DNA from 2 places in the Mesorhizobium sp. WSM4814 genome. Region 2 is predicted to be linked to the other one. Evidence: riboswitches for the same ligand, from Rfam matches in the RefSeq annotation. Region 2 holds a riboswitch; the other holds the start of a gene.
The links. A riboswitch is a leader RNA that binds a small molecule or an ion and turns the genes downstream of it on or off. The one in region 2 is predicted to bind cobalamin.
Positions count from the first base shown of each region.

Region 1: another riboswitch for cobalamin. It lies ahead of AC0L2V_RS27145 (ABC transporter ATP-binding protein); the one in region 2 lies ahead of AC0L2V_RS23355 (aromatic ring-hydroxylating oxygenase subunit alpha).

Region 1 is NZ_JBVVQT010000024.1:79,320-87,512, reverse strand. Features, by position in the region: partial or broken gene AC0L2V_RS27160 (co-chaperone GroES) at 1-206, opposite strand, end outside; gene AC0L2V_RS27155 (bifunctional helix-turn-helix transcriptional regulator/GNAT family N-acetyltransferase) at 457-1,392, shown strand; gene AC0L2V_RS27150 (AraC family transcriptional regulator) at 1,566-2,399, opposite strand; cobalamin riboswitch at 2,665-2,864, shown strand; gene AC0L2V_RS27145 (ABC transporter ATP-binding protein) at 2,952-3,764, shown strand; gene AC0L2V_RS27140 (ABC transporter substrate-binding protein) at 3,761-4,708, shown strand; gene AC0L2V_RS27135 (FecCD family ABC transporter permease) at 4,738-5,754, shown strand; gene AC0L2V_RS27130 (MarR family winged helix-turn-helix transcriptional regulator) at 5,835-6,332, shown strand; gene AC0L2V_RS27125 (HlyD family secretion protein) at 6,329-7,507, shown strand; gene AC0L2V_RS27120 (DHA2 family efflux MFS transporter permease subunit) at 7,521-8,193, shown strand, end outside.
Region 2 is NZ_JBVVQT010000018.1:23,166-31,358, forward strand. Features, by position in the region: gene AC0L2V_RS23340 (molybdopterin-dependent oxidoreductase) at 1-345, shown strand, start outside; gene AC0L2V_RS23345 (FAD-binding oxidoreductase) at 342-1,088, shown strand; gene AC0L2V_RS23350 (FAD-binding oxidoreductase) at 1,202-2,317, opposite strand; gene AC0L2V_RS23355 (aromatic ring-hydroxylating oxygenase subunit alpha) at 2,341-3,588, opposite strand; cobalamin riboswitch at 3,702-3,904, opposite strand; gene AC0L2V_RS23360 (DUF680 domain-containing protein) at 4,413-4,619, shown strand; gene AC0L2V_RS23365 (DUF680 domain-containing protein) at 4,687-4,911, shown strand; gene AC0L2V_RS23370 (DUF680 domain-containing protein) at 4,986-5,222, shown strand; gene AC0L2V_RS23375 (ABC transporter ATP-binding protein) at 5,413-6,525, opposite strand; gene bglA (beta-galactosidase BglA) at 6,551-8,193, opposite strand, start outside.

The sequences.
Region 1 (8,193 bases), on a different contig from region 2:
AGGATGCGATCGCCGGCCTTGACGTCCAGCGGGACGAGCTTGCCGGCTTCGTCGCGGGCGCCGGAACCAACGGCGATGATCTCGCCTTCCTGCGGCTTTTCCTTCGCCGTGTCGGGAATGATGATCCCGCCGGCAGTCTTGGATTCGGATTCAACCCGGCGTACGACCACGCGGTCATGAAGCGGGCGGAACTTCGACTTTGCCATTTTTTATTCCTCGGTGAGAATGGTGAGAATAGTTCCTCCGTCCGGCGGCGCCGGACAAACCTATAAGCCCGGCGGCGCCGGACCTACGCTTAGCACTCACCAATGGCGAGTGCTAACGTGGCGTTGAGATAATCCGGTGGCTGGCGAGAGTCAAGGCGCTGAGTGAGCTGATCGCCAGCCGCAGCCTGCTTCGAACTGATAATTGACTAAGTCAACTAAATGGTTGATCTTGTGCGGGCAGGAGGATGCCATGACGATTCATCATCAACCCGGCAGGGAGCGGATCGATGCAGTGCGGGGCTTTAACCGCTTCTACACCCGCCAGATCGGGTTGCTCGACGAAGGGCTGCTGAAAAGCGCCTTCTCGCTGACCGAGGCCCGGGTGCTCTATGAACTGGCGCATCGCGATGGCCTGACCGCCACCGATCTTGCGCGCGATCTCGGTCTCGACCCCGGCTATCTCAGCCGGTTGCTGAAAAAGTTCGAGGAGCGTGGCCTGGTCGAGCGCGCCGCTACGCAAGCCGATGCTCGGCGCTCGTCGATTGCGCTGACGCCGGCGGGAAGAGCGGCGTTCGCGCCGCTGAACCAGGGTTCGCACGATCAGGTCGCGGCCCTGCTCGACCGGCTTTCCGCACCGGAACAGGACAGGCTGGTCAAGGCGATGCAGACGGTGCAGCGCCTGCTGGGCGAGAGTGCAGAGCCCAGGGTCCCTTACATGCTGCGGTTTTTGCAGGTCGGCGACATCGGCTGGATCATCCATCGCCAAGGCCTGCTCTATGCGCAGGAATATGGCTGGGACGAAACTTATGAGGCGCTGGTCGCCGAAATCCTCGGCGCTTTCGTCAAATCCTACGATCCGAAATGGGAACGCAGCTGGATCGCCGAGCGGGAAGGGGAAGTCGTCGGCTCGGTCTTTCTCGTGCGCCAGTCGGACGCGGTGGCGCAGCTGCGCCTGCTCTATGTCGAGCCCTCGGCGCGCGGTCTCGGCATCGGCAGTCGGCTGGTCGAGGAATGCATCGGCTTTGCCCGTGCCAAGGGCTACAAGAAATTGACGCTGTGGACCAACGACGTGCTCACCTCAGCGCGCCGCATCTACGAGGCGGCCGGGTTCAAGCTGGCCAATCAGGAACGCCACCACGCCTTCGGCAAGGATCTGGTCGGCCAGAACTGGAACCTGGAGCTGTAGCATTTTTCCCTTCTCCCCTTGTGGGAGAAGGTGGATCGGCGCGCAGCGCCGAGACGGATGAGGGGTGTTGGCCGGAGTGCTGTTAGTGCCAAGCTGGAGCACCCCTCATCCGACCTCGCTTCGCGAGGCCACCTTCTCCCACAAGGGGAGAAGGCAAGACAAGGCGGCCATTCTCACCCTTTGACCGGTATCCAGATTTCCAGCCCGCCATTGCCGCTGCGCGGATCGAATTCGGGGCCGTAGCGCTCGAATTCGGGCGCGTCGGCAATCTTGTGCCCGGAGGCCGGCAGCCATTTGTTCCAGATCGTGTTGACCGTGCGGCGGATGGTCGAGATGTGGTCACGATGGGCGAACACGGCGTATTTCTGCGCCGGCACGCGTACGCGCGAAAACTCCTTCGGCAGGTCCGAAAAATCGGACACCTCGACGCCGGCGATATAGTCGAAATTGCCTGCATCGTCGCCGTTGACGCAGACGCCATAGGCGATGTCGCCGACCTCGCCTGGAATGTTGCCGATATAGGGGCCGAACCGCTGCCACTGCATCGGAATGCCGGCGCTGGTTTCGCAGCTGTAGCGCTCGCCGAGACCGGCGATGAGGAACGGCCGGCTGGTTTCGAAACGCGGCGGCTCGAGATTGGTGAGGAAGGACTGGTCCATCAGGATCGGCTCCACGAGATCGAGGTTTTTGAGCGAGCCTTGCGCGCGCACCAGTTCCGGCGTGGTGCCGAACTGGTCGCGGAAGGCACGGGTGAAAGCCTCATGCGAGGCATAGCCGGCGTCGAGCGCGACCGAGAGGATGTCCGGTGCGCCGGCGGCGAGCCTGCGCGCCGCCTCGGTCAGCCGGCGAGAACGCAGGTAGCCCATCACCGAATGTCCGGTCGCCGCACCGAAAGCCCGCGTCACGTGAAAGCGCGACACGCCGCTGCTGTTGGCGACATCGTCGAGCGAGATGGCCTCCGGCAGATGGCTTTCGACGAACCACAGCGCTTTCTCGGTCGGGTTCATATGGCTCCTTGCTGTGGGACTGCGCATCGGCCAGGTCATGGTTTCGCTTCTTGGTGGAGGCAGTTTGATCGAAATTGCGCACCGCGCAATGCGACGCTGGTCGGCAAGTCGAAGGCGTTGGGCGAAGGGCTTGACGGGAGCAGGCGTTGTCTTTTAAGTAGTAACGTTATTACATTACGAGATTCGGTATGCTCGTTCTGACAAGACCATTGCTCGCGGGGCACTCCGGAACCCGGAAATTTATTGCGCTGGGATTGGCGGAAAACTAGGGTGGCTGACTGATGGTCCCCAAGCCGAAAGGCGAGGGTGAAAAGGGAACACGGTGAGATCTTCGGATCGAGGCCGTGGCTGCCCCCGCAACTGTAGGCGGCGAGCAAAATCCGAAATGCCACTGGCCAAGGCTGGGAAGGCAGGATGGCGCAAGGACCCGCGAGCCAGGAGACCTGCCATCGCACGAGTTGACCGGACGGGGTGTGCCGGGAGGAGACGTGGACATCGGTCTTGTCGGCCGGTCCAGCTTCCTTCCGTCGCCATTGAGAAAGTGACGGTAAGTTGGACGCCTGCCAGCCTCTTCTTGAAGCGCGTGAACTGAGCGCCACGGCGAATGGCCAGCGCCTGGTCAGTGCGGTCAGCCTTTCGGTCGCGGCGGGAGACCGCCTCGCCATCATCGGTCCCAACGGCGCCGGCAAGACGACGCTGCTGCGCATGCTATGCGGCACGCTGCGTCCGAGCGCGGGAGATGTGAGATTTTCCGGACGCCGGCTGGAGACGTTTCCGGCCGCCGAGCGGGCGCTGCACATGGCGGTCGTCGGCCAGACCGATCAGCCCGATCCGCGGCTTGCCGTGATCGACTACGTCGGACTTGGGCGGGTCCCGCATGCCGGCTGGCGACGCAGGAGCGAGCAACGCGACATCGTCGTCGAAGCGCTTCGCAGAACTGGCCTGCTGCCGCTGCTCGGCCGCACGATCGGCTCGCTGTCGGGTGGTGAGCGGCAACGCGCCCAGCTGGCGCGCGCCATCGCCCAGGAGCCGAAAATCCTGTTCCTCGATGAACCGACCAATCATCTCGATCCGCGCGCCCGCAGCGAACTTCTCGAACTCGTATCGCAGCTTGGCATGACCGTCGTGGCGGTGCTGCATGATCTGTCGCTGGTCACGCCATTTGCCACCAGGGTCGCGGTGATGAACGAGGCCCGCCTGCAGGCACTCGCCGGTCCGCGCGAGGCGCTCACCAAGCAGTTGATCCGCGAGATTTTCGGGGTCGACGTGCTTCGGCTGCGCCATCCCACCGAAGACCGCGAACTCACGGTGTTCGAAGTCCCGAACCGTGCCTCTTCTGATCTAACCAAGGAGCAACATCCGTGAAACGCCTCGCACTGTCTTTTGCCTCTCTGCTGCTTGCCCAGGCCGCCTTCGCTTTCCCGGTAACAGTCGACAGTTGCGGCACGCCGCTGACGTTCGACGCCGCGCCGAAGCGCGCCGTCATCCAAGATATGAACATGGCCGAGATGGCCTTCGCGCTGGGGCTGCAACCGTCGATCGTCGGCCTGACCGGCATCACCGGATGGCACAAGGTCGGTCCGGAATTCAAGGCCGGGCAGGGCGCGATTCCGGAACTTGCGCCGAAATACCCGACGCTCGAAAACCTGGTCGCGGTCGAGCCCGATTTCTTCTTCGCCGGCTGGTATTACGGCATGAAGCCGGGCGGCGAGGTAACGCCAGATACGCTGGCGCCGCACGGCGTCAAGACGCTGGTGCTGACGGAAAGCTGCGTCCATCTCGACAACAACCGCCCCGCCGCCTCGATGGACCTGCTCTACGGCGACATCGAAAAGCTGGGCAAGATTTTCGGCAAGGAGGCCAAGGCGGAAAAACTTGTTTCAGGCTGGAAAGCGCAACTCGCCGATATCACGGCAAAGGTCGGCGACCGCGCGCGGACGCGGGTGTTTCTCTACGACTCCGGCGAAGACAAACCCTTCACATCAGGCAAGTTCGCGATCCCCAGCGCCATGATCGCCGCTGCCGGCGGCGACAACATCATGGCCGACATGCAGACGAGCTGGGGCAACACGGACTGGGAAACGGTCGCTTCCCGCAATCCGCAGTTCCTGATCCTGCTCGACTATCAGGGCGGCGGCGGTTACAGGAAACTGCTCGACTTCCTCAAAGTCCATCCGGCAATGAAGGAGACCGACGCGGTCCGGAATGAGCGCTTCGTCGCGCTGCGCTATGCCGAGCTGACGCCCGGACCCGCCAACATCGAGGCGATCGGCAAGATCGCCAGCGCGATGCACCCGGAAGCCTTCTGAGCTTGCGCCACAGGGCGTTCGAATTGGCCATGGCAGCAGGAGTGGCAGTAATCGCCGCTCTTGCTCTGCTGTCGATCGCCTATGGATCGACAGTCATAGCGTTGAGCGACGTGATTGCTGCGCTCGGACATACGGCCGGGCTGGACGGAGATCTCGTGCCCGGTTCGGTCGGCAATATCCCGGTCGCCAAGATCCCAATTGCCAAGATAATTGTCGATCTCAGGCTGCCGCGCACGATTATGGCGATCTGTGTCGGCGCCGGGCTGGGCGTCATCGGCGCGCTGCTGCAGACGGTAACCCGAAACGACCTCGCCGATCCGTTCCTGTTCGGGCTGTCCTCCGGTGCCGCGGCAGGCGCTGTTTCCGTCATCACCATTTTTGGCGACCGTTTCGGCATCTGGACGTTGCCGGTTGCCGCCTTCACCGGCGGCATATTGGCCGCCGGCATCGTGCTTTTGCTGGTTTCGCGGGTGAGGGGGCAGGGCCCCGAACGGCTGATACTGGCCGGGCTTGCCGTCTCGTTCATGTTCATCGCCCTGACCAACTATCTCGTCTTCGCCGGAGACCAGCGCGCCGCTCACTCGGTATTGTTCTGGACGATGGGCGGGCTCGGCCTGGCGCGATGGGACAATGTCGGGCTGGCTGCTCTTGGCGCGGGCACCATTCTTGCTTATGGCCTGTGGAACCATCGCAAGCTCGACGCCTTCCTGGCCGGCGAGAATGCTGCCGAAAGTCTTGGGGTGCCGGTTGTGCGGATGCGCAGGACGGCGTTTCTCGTCGCTGCCTTCTCGACGGCGATCCTGGTCTCGGTCGCAGGTGTCATCGGTTTCGTCGGGCTGATGATCCCGCATCTGTCCCGGCCCCTGGCCGGGCCGTTGCATCTGCGCCTGATTGCAAGCTGCGCCCTCTTCGGAGCGGTGCTGCTGCTGGCAAGTGACCTTCTGGCGCGCACGCTGCTGCCGCCGCAGGAACTGCCGATCGGCATCATCACCAGTTCGGTCGGCGCTTTCTTCGTGGTCACCATGCTCATTCGCAATCGTTCATGATGGGCTGCCATGCACACTTGCCGGCTTCTGGCACAATGCCGCGTCTTGAATAGTGAGCACGCTTATAATATATGCCGCTCATGGTTTCCGACGGCATCGACAGATTGGGTTTTTTGATCCACGACGTGCAGCGCCTGATGCGCAAGCGCTTCGAGGCGCGCGCCAGCGGGCTCGGCCTTTCCTCGGCGCAATGGCGGCTGATGGTCCGCGTCGCCAAGGAAGAAGGCATCACCCAGGCCCGGCTCGCCGAGCTTCTCGAGATCGAGCCGATCAGCGTGTCGCGCCTGGTCGACCGCATGGAGGAGGGCGGCTGGATCGAGCGCCGCGCCGATGCCGCCGACCGCCGCGTCCGCATGATCTTCCCGACCGCCAAGGCGAGCCAGGCCTACGCTGAGATCAAGAGCCTTGCTGGCGAAGTCTATGAAGAATCGCTGGCCGGCGTGTCGCCGCAAGATCGTCGCGTCCTGATCAAGGCACTGGAGACGATGACCAGGAACCTGGCGGACGGCGAGCCGGCGCCGGGCGAAAATGTCGAGAGTGGCGAAAAAGTCGAGAGTGCAGAAGGCGCAGCAGCATGAACGCGGTAGCCAAGGTAGATGAGAATGCGACCAAGCTGGAGTTGGAAGCTCCCGCGCAGCCGGCGGCAACTCCGGTTACGGCCGCTCCGCAGCTAGCGCCGGCGCCGGTGGCGCCGAAGAAGAAGCGCCGTGCCGGCCGCATGCTTTTGATGTCGGCGCTCCCGGTGGCGCTGATCGCCGGCGGCAGCTACGTCTGGGTGACCGGCGGCCGTTACCAGGAGACCGAGAACGCCAATCTGCAGCAGGCCAAGGTCACGATCGCCGCCGATACGGCCGGCCGCATCGTCCAAGTCGACATTTTCGACAACCAGTCCGTCAAGCAGGGCGACGTGCTGTTCGCCATCGATGCCGAGCCTTACCGGATCGCATTGGCCCAAGCTGACGCGGCGGTGGCCGGCGCGCGCCTCAATGTCGAGCAGCTGCGTGCGGCCTATAGCCAGGCGGAAGCGCAGGAGAAGTCGGACGCCAGCCAGGTCGACTATGCGCAGTCGCAATACGACCGGGCCGCCGACCTGGCCCGCAAGGGCATCAACGCCGAGTCGTCGCTGGACGAGGCCAGGAACGATCTCGACAAGGCCAAGCAGCAATTGGCCGTGGCCGAACAGGGCATCCTCAGCGCCAAGGCGGGCCTTGGCGGCAATCCCGATATCGAGACCGACAGGCATCCGACCGTGATGGCGGCGCTCGCCACGCGCGACAAGGCTGCCTACGATTTGGCGCAGACCACGGTGAGGGCGCCGGCCGACGGCATCATCAGCCAGGCTGCCTCGTTCAAGGTCGGCCAGTATGTCGGCTCGGGTACGCCGCTGTTTTCGCTGGTCGAGACCGGCGATACCTGGATCGATGCCAATTTCAAGGAAACCCAGCTCACCAATATGAAGCCCGGCCAGACGGCTGAAATCGTGGTCGACACCTACCCGGGCCTGACGTTCGAAGCCACCGTCAAGGCGATCGGCGCTGGCACGGGAGCCGAGTTCTCGCTGTTGCCCGCCCAGAACGCCACCGGCAACTGGGTCAAGGTCACCCAGCGCATTCCGGTGCGCCTGCAACTGGCCGATGCCGACGCCAGGATGGCGCTGCGCACCGGCATGAGCGCGACCGTCACGGTGGACACCGGCGTTTCCCGCGGGCTTCCGAGCATCTTCGGCCACGCCGCGGCGGGTGAAGCGCAATAGACGCCTCAACGTCATGAGCACGCCAGAAGCCTTTCGCGAAGTGCCGCATCGCGGCCTGATCACCATTGCGATCATGCTGGCGACAGTCATGCAGGTGCTCGACACCACTATCGCCAATGTCGCTCTGCCGTCGATGGTCGGCGACCTTGGCGCGTCGGCCGACACCATTAACTGGGTGCTGACCTCCTACATCGTTGCCGCCGCCATCATGACGCCGGTGACCGGCTGGCTGGCCGACCGCTTCGGGCGCAAGGAGCTGTTCCTGACGGCGGTGGTCGGCTTCGTCGTCTTCTCCATGCTATGCGGCGTGGCATGGAGCCTGGAGACCATGGTGCTGTTCCGCCTGATGCAGGGCGTGTTCGGCGCGGCGATCGTGCCGCTGTCGCAGACCTTCCTGCTCGACATCAACCCGAAGGAACGCCACGGCCAGGCGATGGCGATCTGGGGCGCCGGCATCATGGTCGGGCCGATCATCGGCCCGACGCTGGGTGGCTGGCTGACCGAGAGCTTCAACTGGCGCTGGGTGTTCTTCATCAACCTGCCGATTGGCATCATCGCCTTTCTCGGCATGGCCGCCTACCTGCCGAACATCGCCAGACGCGTGCGCGGCTTCGATTTCTTCGGCTTTGCCATGCTCTCGCTCGGCGTCGGCGCGCTGCAGCTCATGCTCGACCGTGGCGGCGATG
Region 2 (8,193 bases):
TGGCAGGGTGTGATGGTCGACGATATTCTGGCGGATGCCGGCATCGAGCCACCGACCGCCTTCACGCTGGCGCTGTCCTTCGACGGCTATACAACCAACGTGCCGACGCAGGATCTCACTGCCGGCAAGGCAATGGTGGCGCTGCTTTACGAAGGCAAGCCGATCACGCCGGACCATGGCGGCCCGGCGCGGCTGCTGGTTCCGCATCTCTATTTCTGGAAGTCGGCCAAATGGCTGAACGGCCTGCAGTTCACCGAGCGCGACGAGCCCGGCTTCTGGGAGCTGCGCGGCTATCACATCTATGGCGACCCGTGGCGCGAGCAGCGCTATACGGGCGATCCATGAGCGACGCGCCGGCGGCGCAGTCGCCCTGGCAGACGGTGACCATCGCCCGCATCGAAAAGCGCACGCCGCGCGTCACCAGCTTTTTCCTCCAGCCGTCGCGGCCCTTCGCCTATCGTGCCGGGCAGCATGTCGATGTCAGGCTGACGGCGCCGGACGGCTATCAGGCGCGCCGCTCCTACTCAATCGCCTCGGCGCCGGAAGCCGGCGAGACGATCGAACTGGCGATCGAAAGGCTCGATGATGGCGAGGTCTCACCCTTCTTCCACGATATCGCGGCGGTCGGCGACGAGGTCGAGTTGCGCGGCCCGCTCGGCGGCCACTTCGTCTGGTCCGACAGCGACGGCGGCCCGCTTCTGCTGGTCGGCGGCGGGTCCGGCGTGGTACCGCTGATGGCGATGATCCGCCATCGCGGCGCGCGCAGATCGGCGGTGCCCGTGGCATTGGTATTTTCCGCACGGGTCTGGGACGAGGTGATCTTTCGCGACGAGCTGATCGACGTCCACGATCGCCGGGACGGCTTCGATCTGGTGTTGGCGCTGACCCGCGAGGCCGCCCCGCGCCCGTCAGACTATTCGCGGCGGGTCGATGCCGCGATGATGGAGCAATCGATGCTGCGGCTGCCCGCGCCGCCAAGGTTCGCCTTTGTCTGCGGCTCGAATGCGTTCGTGTCGGCCGCCGCCCAGGCGCTGATCGATGCCGGCGTTCCGGCAAGCCTCATCCGCACCGAGCGCTACGGGGTTTAATGCATGTCACGCAAAAGTGTGCAGCGGTTTTGCGATGACGACATGCATAAAAACAATAACTTAAAGCGCGTCGCATGAATCCATTCAGCCGCGACGCGCTTTAAGCTCCCCGGTCAGGCGTCGATCTCGAGCGCCGTCAGCGGCTTCGAACAGCAGGCAAGGATGAAGCCGTCGTCGATCTCGTGATCGAGGATGCCGCCATTGTGGCTCATCTCGACTGTGCCCGAGACCTTTTTCACCTTGCAGGTTCCGCACAGGCCGAACTCGCAGGCTGCGGGAATTCGTACGCCCGAAGCGCGCGCCGTCTGCAGCACGGTCTGGCCGGCAACGCATTCGGCATCGATATCCGAAAGCGAAAAGCGGATCGGTGTTGCGGCCTCGGCAGGTACCTCGACCCCACTCTCTGCCGGTCCACCTTCCGCCGGCGAACCGAACGGGGCCGGTATTTCCTCCACCGCCGGGGCCGCAAAGCTCTCCTGATGGTAGTTGGCCATGTCGAAGCCGGCCGCCTCCAGCATCTGCCGCACGGCGCGCATGAACGGGTCGGGGCCGCAGCAGAAAATTTCGCGCTCGCGAAAATCGGGGGCCAGCAGCGGCAGCCGTATCGCGTCGATCCGGCCCATATGGCCGAACCAGCCCTCACGGCTGGACCGCTCCTCGATCATGAAGCCGAGCGTCAGGCCCGGCATGCGGCTGCCGAGCAGCTCGAGCTCCTTGCGGAAGATGATCTCCTCGGGCTTTCGCGCGCAGTTGACGAAGCCGACATCTGTCCATGGCGCGCAGTCGTTCAGCCAGCGCAGCATCGACATCATCGGCGTCACGCCTGAGCCGGCCGAAATGAACAGATACTTGGCCGCTGGATGGCTGTGCAGCGAAAAGTCGCCCGCCGGCCCATAGGCCTTCACGTGAACGCCGGGCTTCAGATTGTCGAACATCCAGCGGGTGCCGAGGCTGCCGGCCTGCGCTTTCACCGTCACCGCGATCGAGAACGGCCTCGACGGCGAGGACGACAGCGTATAGGTCCGCATCATCGGGCCCTCGGTGGTCGGCAGTTCCAGCGTCACGAACTGCCCCGGTCTGTAGCGGAACCAGGTCTGGTTGTCAGAGCGGAAGGTGAAGGTCTTCACGTCAGGCGCCTCGTCGCTGACGCCGATGACTTCCAGCACCTGGAGCCGGTCGTTCCAGGGCGCCATCTCGTCGAGATGGCGGTAGAGGCCAAGGTCCGTCATCGCATTCATCCCCTTGACCTCGTTCAGGCGACGCTGCGCAGCGCCGGCCGCCCGGCCTCGGCAAGGCGCGGCCCGATGAAGGAGGCGTACCATTCGACGAACTGGATGACGCCGCCCTCATGCAGTTCCGAATAGGGGCCGGGCTCATAGGCCGGCGACAGGATGCCGAAGGCGTTTTCCTCGACAATGCGACGGTCCTGGTCGTTGGTCTCGGTCCAGACATGGGTGAGTTCGGCGAGGTCGTAATCGACGCCTTCGACCGCGTCCTTGTGGACAAGCCATTTGGTGGTGACGGCCGTTTCCGTGGCACTGATCGGCAGCACGCGGAAGGTGACGGCATGATCGCCGAGGATATGGTTCCAACTCGTCGGATAGTGATAGAGCAGCAGCGAGCCGATACGGTCGGTCGAAACGCTGTCGGAAAGGTTCTTCTTCACCGCGCGTCTTCCCGTCATCGTGTAGCTGACGGCGTCGTGCAGCAGCGGCGCGCGGGTGGCGCGATACTGCCCGGCCGGATCGATGCGGAACTTGCTCGGCAAGCCCGCCGCCTCGCATTTCGCCCAGTGCGCGAGCATCTCTGGATCGCTGTCGGCGCCCTGCACGCCGGTCACGGTCGGCGCTTCCGGGAATGTCTTGCAGAGTTCCGGATGGTTGCCGGCGCAATGGTAGCACTCGCGGTTGTTCTCCCAGACGAGCTTCCAGTTGCCCTTCTCGACGATGGTCGATTCGAAGGCGATTTTTGCCTCGCGCAGCCGGTGCGGCAGGAGGTAAGGCTCGATCATGGCGCGCATCGGCGCGAAATCGGCCGGCTCGTTGGCCAGGCAGATAAAGATGTAGCCGCCAACGCTTTCGCAAGCCACCGGCTTCAGGCTGAACTGGCTCTTGTCGAAGCCGTCTGCCATCTGGCGAGCAAACAACAGCCGGCCGTCCAGCTCGTAGGTCCACTGGTGATAGGGGCAGACCAGCTTCGCCGCAGTGCCCTTGTCGGCATTGCAGACACGGCTGCCGCGATGCCGGCAGGAATTGTGGAAGGCATTGATCTTGCCTTGCTGGTCGCGGACCAGCACGACCGGATAGTCGCCGATCTGGGCGGTGATATAGCTGCCAGCTTTCGGCAACTCGCAATCGTGGCCGATGAACAGCCAGTCGCGATACCAGATCAGCTCCATGTCGAGCTTGAAGAAATCTGGATCGGTGTAGAAGGGCTGCTCGAGCGAATAGCCTTGCCTGCGGCCGTGCAAGAGCCTCAGCATGTCGTTGCGCGCGTCCATGTCCTGTCCTCGTGTAAGGACTGAACTGGTGGTGATGGAGGGAGGACCGTTTGCACGCCGGCGACAGGGCCGGACGTGCATCATCCACCTCTTGACCGCCCACCGCGATCAGTCGAGTCTGAAAATCTCGGGCTGGTTTCCGGGCTCTGGAGTGTCCTTGCGGACTCGTCGCGACACCTTCCCAGGCTTGTGGCCCAGTGGTCTCCCGTTGCGACTTGAACTCCACCACCGTTGCGGGGGCAGCGCCGGGTTCTGACTGGCTTCCCAATTCTCCGCTTCGTCGTCACCAAGCGGCACCTGAGATGGCGTGATCTAATCATGCCGGCCGGCTGACTGCCGGCATGAAAGCGACATCGTATCCATGCGGCGCGACACCGCCGGCGAAACCTGCAGGTTTATATCTGCAGGGCTGAAGCCCCACTTTGTCGGCGGCCACTGTCGGCTGCCGTGACATAGAATCCGACCCGCGGCGGAGATCAGGAAGGTTAACAGTTTACAAAAGTGACTATTAGCCGCTTCTAAAATCGAACCGAACGGTTCGTTTCTGTTGACAATGCGTGCAACACGCTGTGAACGCAAATTCGCCAATCCGTCAAATCATGAATTGCTAATTTTGAATAAGATATTGAAAACAAACCATAAAAACCATAGTGCTAGATGCCTCTGGTACAATTTCAAGGTGTAGATTCTTGGTCCACACGGAACAACTTCGTGATTGGAATCCGCCGAATGGCCTTCCCACATCGGGGCTGTCCGAACGACGCGCGCATCCTCCCAAGACACGCCGCTAGACGGACTGAAGACCAAGATACTGGAGTACTAAAATGAAAAAGATCGCTCTTGCTGCCGTCGCCGCTCTGGCCATCACCGGCAGCGCCTTTGCCGGCAGCGACCATTATGGGTCCAACGCCGCCAACCAGCCGGCCGTCGCGGTCGACAGCTCGTATACGGCCTCTGTCCAGACGCCGGCTCACGCTGAAAAGCAGGCCGTTGGCCAGGGCGCCGACCGCAACCTTTTCGGCAACAATTAACAGCTGGTCCCAAACAGCAAAGTGGCGGTCCGCCGCTCGGGATCTGAGGAACTCAGGAGTATTTGAAATGAAGAAGCTCATTCTTGCCACCGCCGCCATTATGGCCATCTCCGGCAGTGCTTTTGCCGGCAGCGACAACTTTGGATCGAACGGCGCCAACCAGCCGGCCGCTGCGGTCGACAGCAACTCGTACACGGCTTCGATTCGGAATTCGGCGTCGGCGCAGAATCCGGTTCCGGCTGACGAGAAACCCGTCAACGGCAGCGACCGTAAGCTGTTCGGCAACAACTAACAGTTCGTTCCAACAGCGGCGGCGGCATTTGCCCGCCGGGCTGGCGGAACCAAGAAAATCCAGGAGTTTTGAAAATGAAGAAGATCGTTCTTACCGCCGCCGCGCTTTTGATTGCTGCGGGCGGCGCTTTTGCCGGTAGCGACAACTTTGGCAGAACCGACATCAACAAGCAGGCGACCATCAACGTCGACAACACGCAGACTTCTTCGGTACGCAATACCGGTTCGCCGGTCTACAAGCTGCTCAACTCGTCGGGCGACGTACAGAAGTCCGCCCCGCAGGGCAGCGACCGGAACCTGTTCGGCCGCTAGCGCATCGGCCCGAAAATCGGTTCCGATTTTCGGAAAGCACGATGCGCAGGGTTAAAGTGTCGGAGCGTACCTTTGTGCGTCCACTTGGACGCACGTCGCTCTAACAGCGACCGGAACGGACAAGAGTGGCGGCTTTGCCCGCCGCTCTCGTTTTTGGGTCACCAAACATCCATCAGTTCGGCTGCTGCTCTCAGGCTGCCTTTGCTTCCGCTTTGTGGAGCGTGAATGAATGTCCGTCGGCATCGAAAATATGCAGGTCGCCGGCATCGGCATTCAAGCGCAGCGCAGCGCCGCGCTTGACCCCGACATTGCCTGGCAGCTTGGTGACCAGCGGCAGGTCGGCGCGGCCGATGTCGACATAGACGAGTTGGACCTCGCCGAGTTGCTCGACATAATCCACCGTTCCCTCGAAAAGATAATCCGCACCGGTGGCGATCGTCAGATCTTCCGGCCGCACGCCGAAGCTCACCGAAGCGCCCTTCACCGACGCCGGCGTGGCGATCGGCACCGTCGCCTTGCGCCCGCCGACATGACTGACGATGGTCGGGTCGCCTGATTTGTCGATCGTCGCCGGCAGGATGTTCATGGCCGGCGAGCCGATGAACTGGGCGACGAACAGATTGCCGGGTCTCTTGTAGAGCTCCATCGGCGTGCCGACCTGCTCGATATGGCCCTCCTTGAGCACCACGATGCGGTCGGCCAGCGTCATCGCCTCGACCTGGTCGTGGGTGACGTAGATCATCGTTGTAGCAGGCATCGATTCCTTGAGCTTGGCGATCTCGATGCGGGTGGCGACGCGCAGCGCCGCGTCGAGGTTCGACAGCGGCTCGTCGAACAGGAAGACCTTGGGGTTGCGCACGATGGCGCGGCCGATGGCGACGCGCTGGCGCTGGCCGCCCGACATCGCCTTGGGCAGGCGGTCGAGATATTTGGTCAGCTGCAGGATTTCCGCCGCCTGGCGCACCCGCTTGTCGATCTCGGCCTTGCTCTCCTTGCCGATCTTCATCGAGAACGCCATGTTGTCGTAGACAGTCATGTGCGGATAGAGCGCATAGGACTGGAACACCATGGCGATGCCGCGCTTCGACGGCGGCACGTCGTTCACCACCTCGCCGTCGATCTTGAGCTCGCCGGAGGTGATTTCCTCAAGCCCGGCGATCGACCGCAGCAAGGTCGACTTGCCACAGCCCGAAGGGCCGACGAAGACGATGAACTCGCCCGACTTTATGTCGAGGTCGATGCCATGGAGAATGTTGAGATTGCCGTATGATTTCTTCACTTGCCTTAGCGTGACATCGGCCATGGGTTCCCTCCAGTGAATTGCAAATTCAGTCGACACGCCCGAACCAGGCGCCGTAGCCGTCGAGGCGGATAAAGCCGGCGTCAGTCTGTCCCGAAAACCCGTGCCCCGGCAAGGGCTGCAGCGAGCGTCCGCCGAGATTGACTTCGGCCGGTCGGCTGCCGAGATTGAAGGCGCAGACGATCTGCTCATTGCCCTCGCGGCGCGTGAAGGCGACCGTATTGCCCTGGCTTTCGATGAACTCGATCTCGCCCTTGGCCAGCGCCGGATACAGGCGGCGGAAAGCGAGAAAGCGCCGGTAGTGTTCGAGCAGCGAGTTGTCGTCGCCCTGCTGCACATCGACCGCCTGCGAAAGGTGCTTGGCAGGCACGGGCAGCCAGGGCTTTGCCGTGGAGAAGCCGCCATTGCCGTCGGCGCCATTCCAGACCATCGGCGTGCGGCAGCCGTCGCGGCCCTTGAATTCCGGCCAGAACCGGATGCCGTAGGGGTCCTGCAGATCCTCGAATTGCAATTCCGCTTCGCCAAGACCGAGTTCCTCGCCCTGGTAGATGCAGACCGAGCCGCGCAGCGACATCAGCAGCGCCGAGATCACCTTGAGATAAGCGGTCTGGTCGGCCTCGCCGGCCGCCCAGCGCGAGGCAGTGCGCATCACGTCGTGGTTGGAGAAGGCCCAACACGACCAGCCGTCGCTGGCGACCTCGCCAAAGGCTTCCAGCACCGAACGCACTTTTGCCGCGCTGATCTTTTCGGGCGCCAGGAAGTCGAATGAATAGCACATGTGCACGCGCTTGCTGCCGGCGGTATAGGCCGCCACCACCTCCAGTCCGCGCTGCGAATCGCCGACTTCGCCAACCGCCGCCGTCGCCGGATATTCGTCGAGCAGGGCGCGGAAGCGTTCGAGGAAGCCAAGGTTTTCGGGGCGGCTCTTGTCGTAGAGATGGTCCTGGTAGTTGTAGGGGTTGACGGAAGGAGCGGTCTGGTCGTTGCGCTGTTCGGGCGGCAGCGGCGGATTGTCCTCGAGGCCCTGGCTGTGGAAGTAGAAATTGATGGTGTCGAGGCGGAAACCGTCGACGCCGCGCTCCAGCCAGAAGCGGGTGACATCGAGCAGCGCGTCCTGGACTGCGCGGCTGTGGAAGTTGAGATCGGGCTGCTCGGCCAGGAAATTATGCAGGTAATATTGCTGGCGGCTGGTGTCCCACTGCCAGGCCGAACCGCCGAAGATCGACAGCCAGTTGTTGGGTGGCGTGCCGTCGGGCCTGGCGTCGGCCCAGACATACCAGTCGGCCTTCGGGTTGGTGCGGCTCGAGCGGCTTTCCTTGAACCATGGATGGATGTCGGCGGTATGCGACAGCACCTCGTCGATCATCACCTTGAGCCCGAGCCTGTGCGCCTCGGCGGTCAGGGCGTCGAAATCGGCCAACGTGCCGAACATCGGATCGACGTCGCAATAGTCGGACACGTCGTAGCCGAAATCCTTCATCGGCGACTTGAAGAACGGCGAGATCCAGATGGCATCGACGCCGAGCGCCGCGATATAGGGCAGCCTGCCGATGATGCCCCTGAGGTCGCCGATGCCGTCGCCGTTCGAGTCCTGAAAACTGCGCGGATAGATCTGGTAGATCACCGCACCTCGCCACCAGTCGCGGTCGACGGCGAGGTCGGGGCTCAACG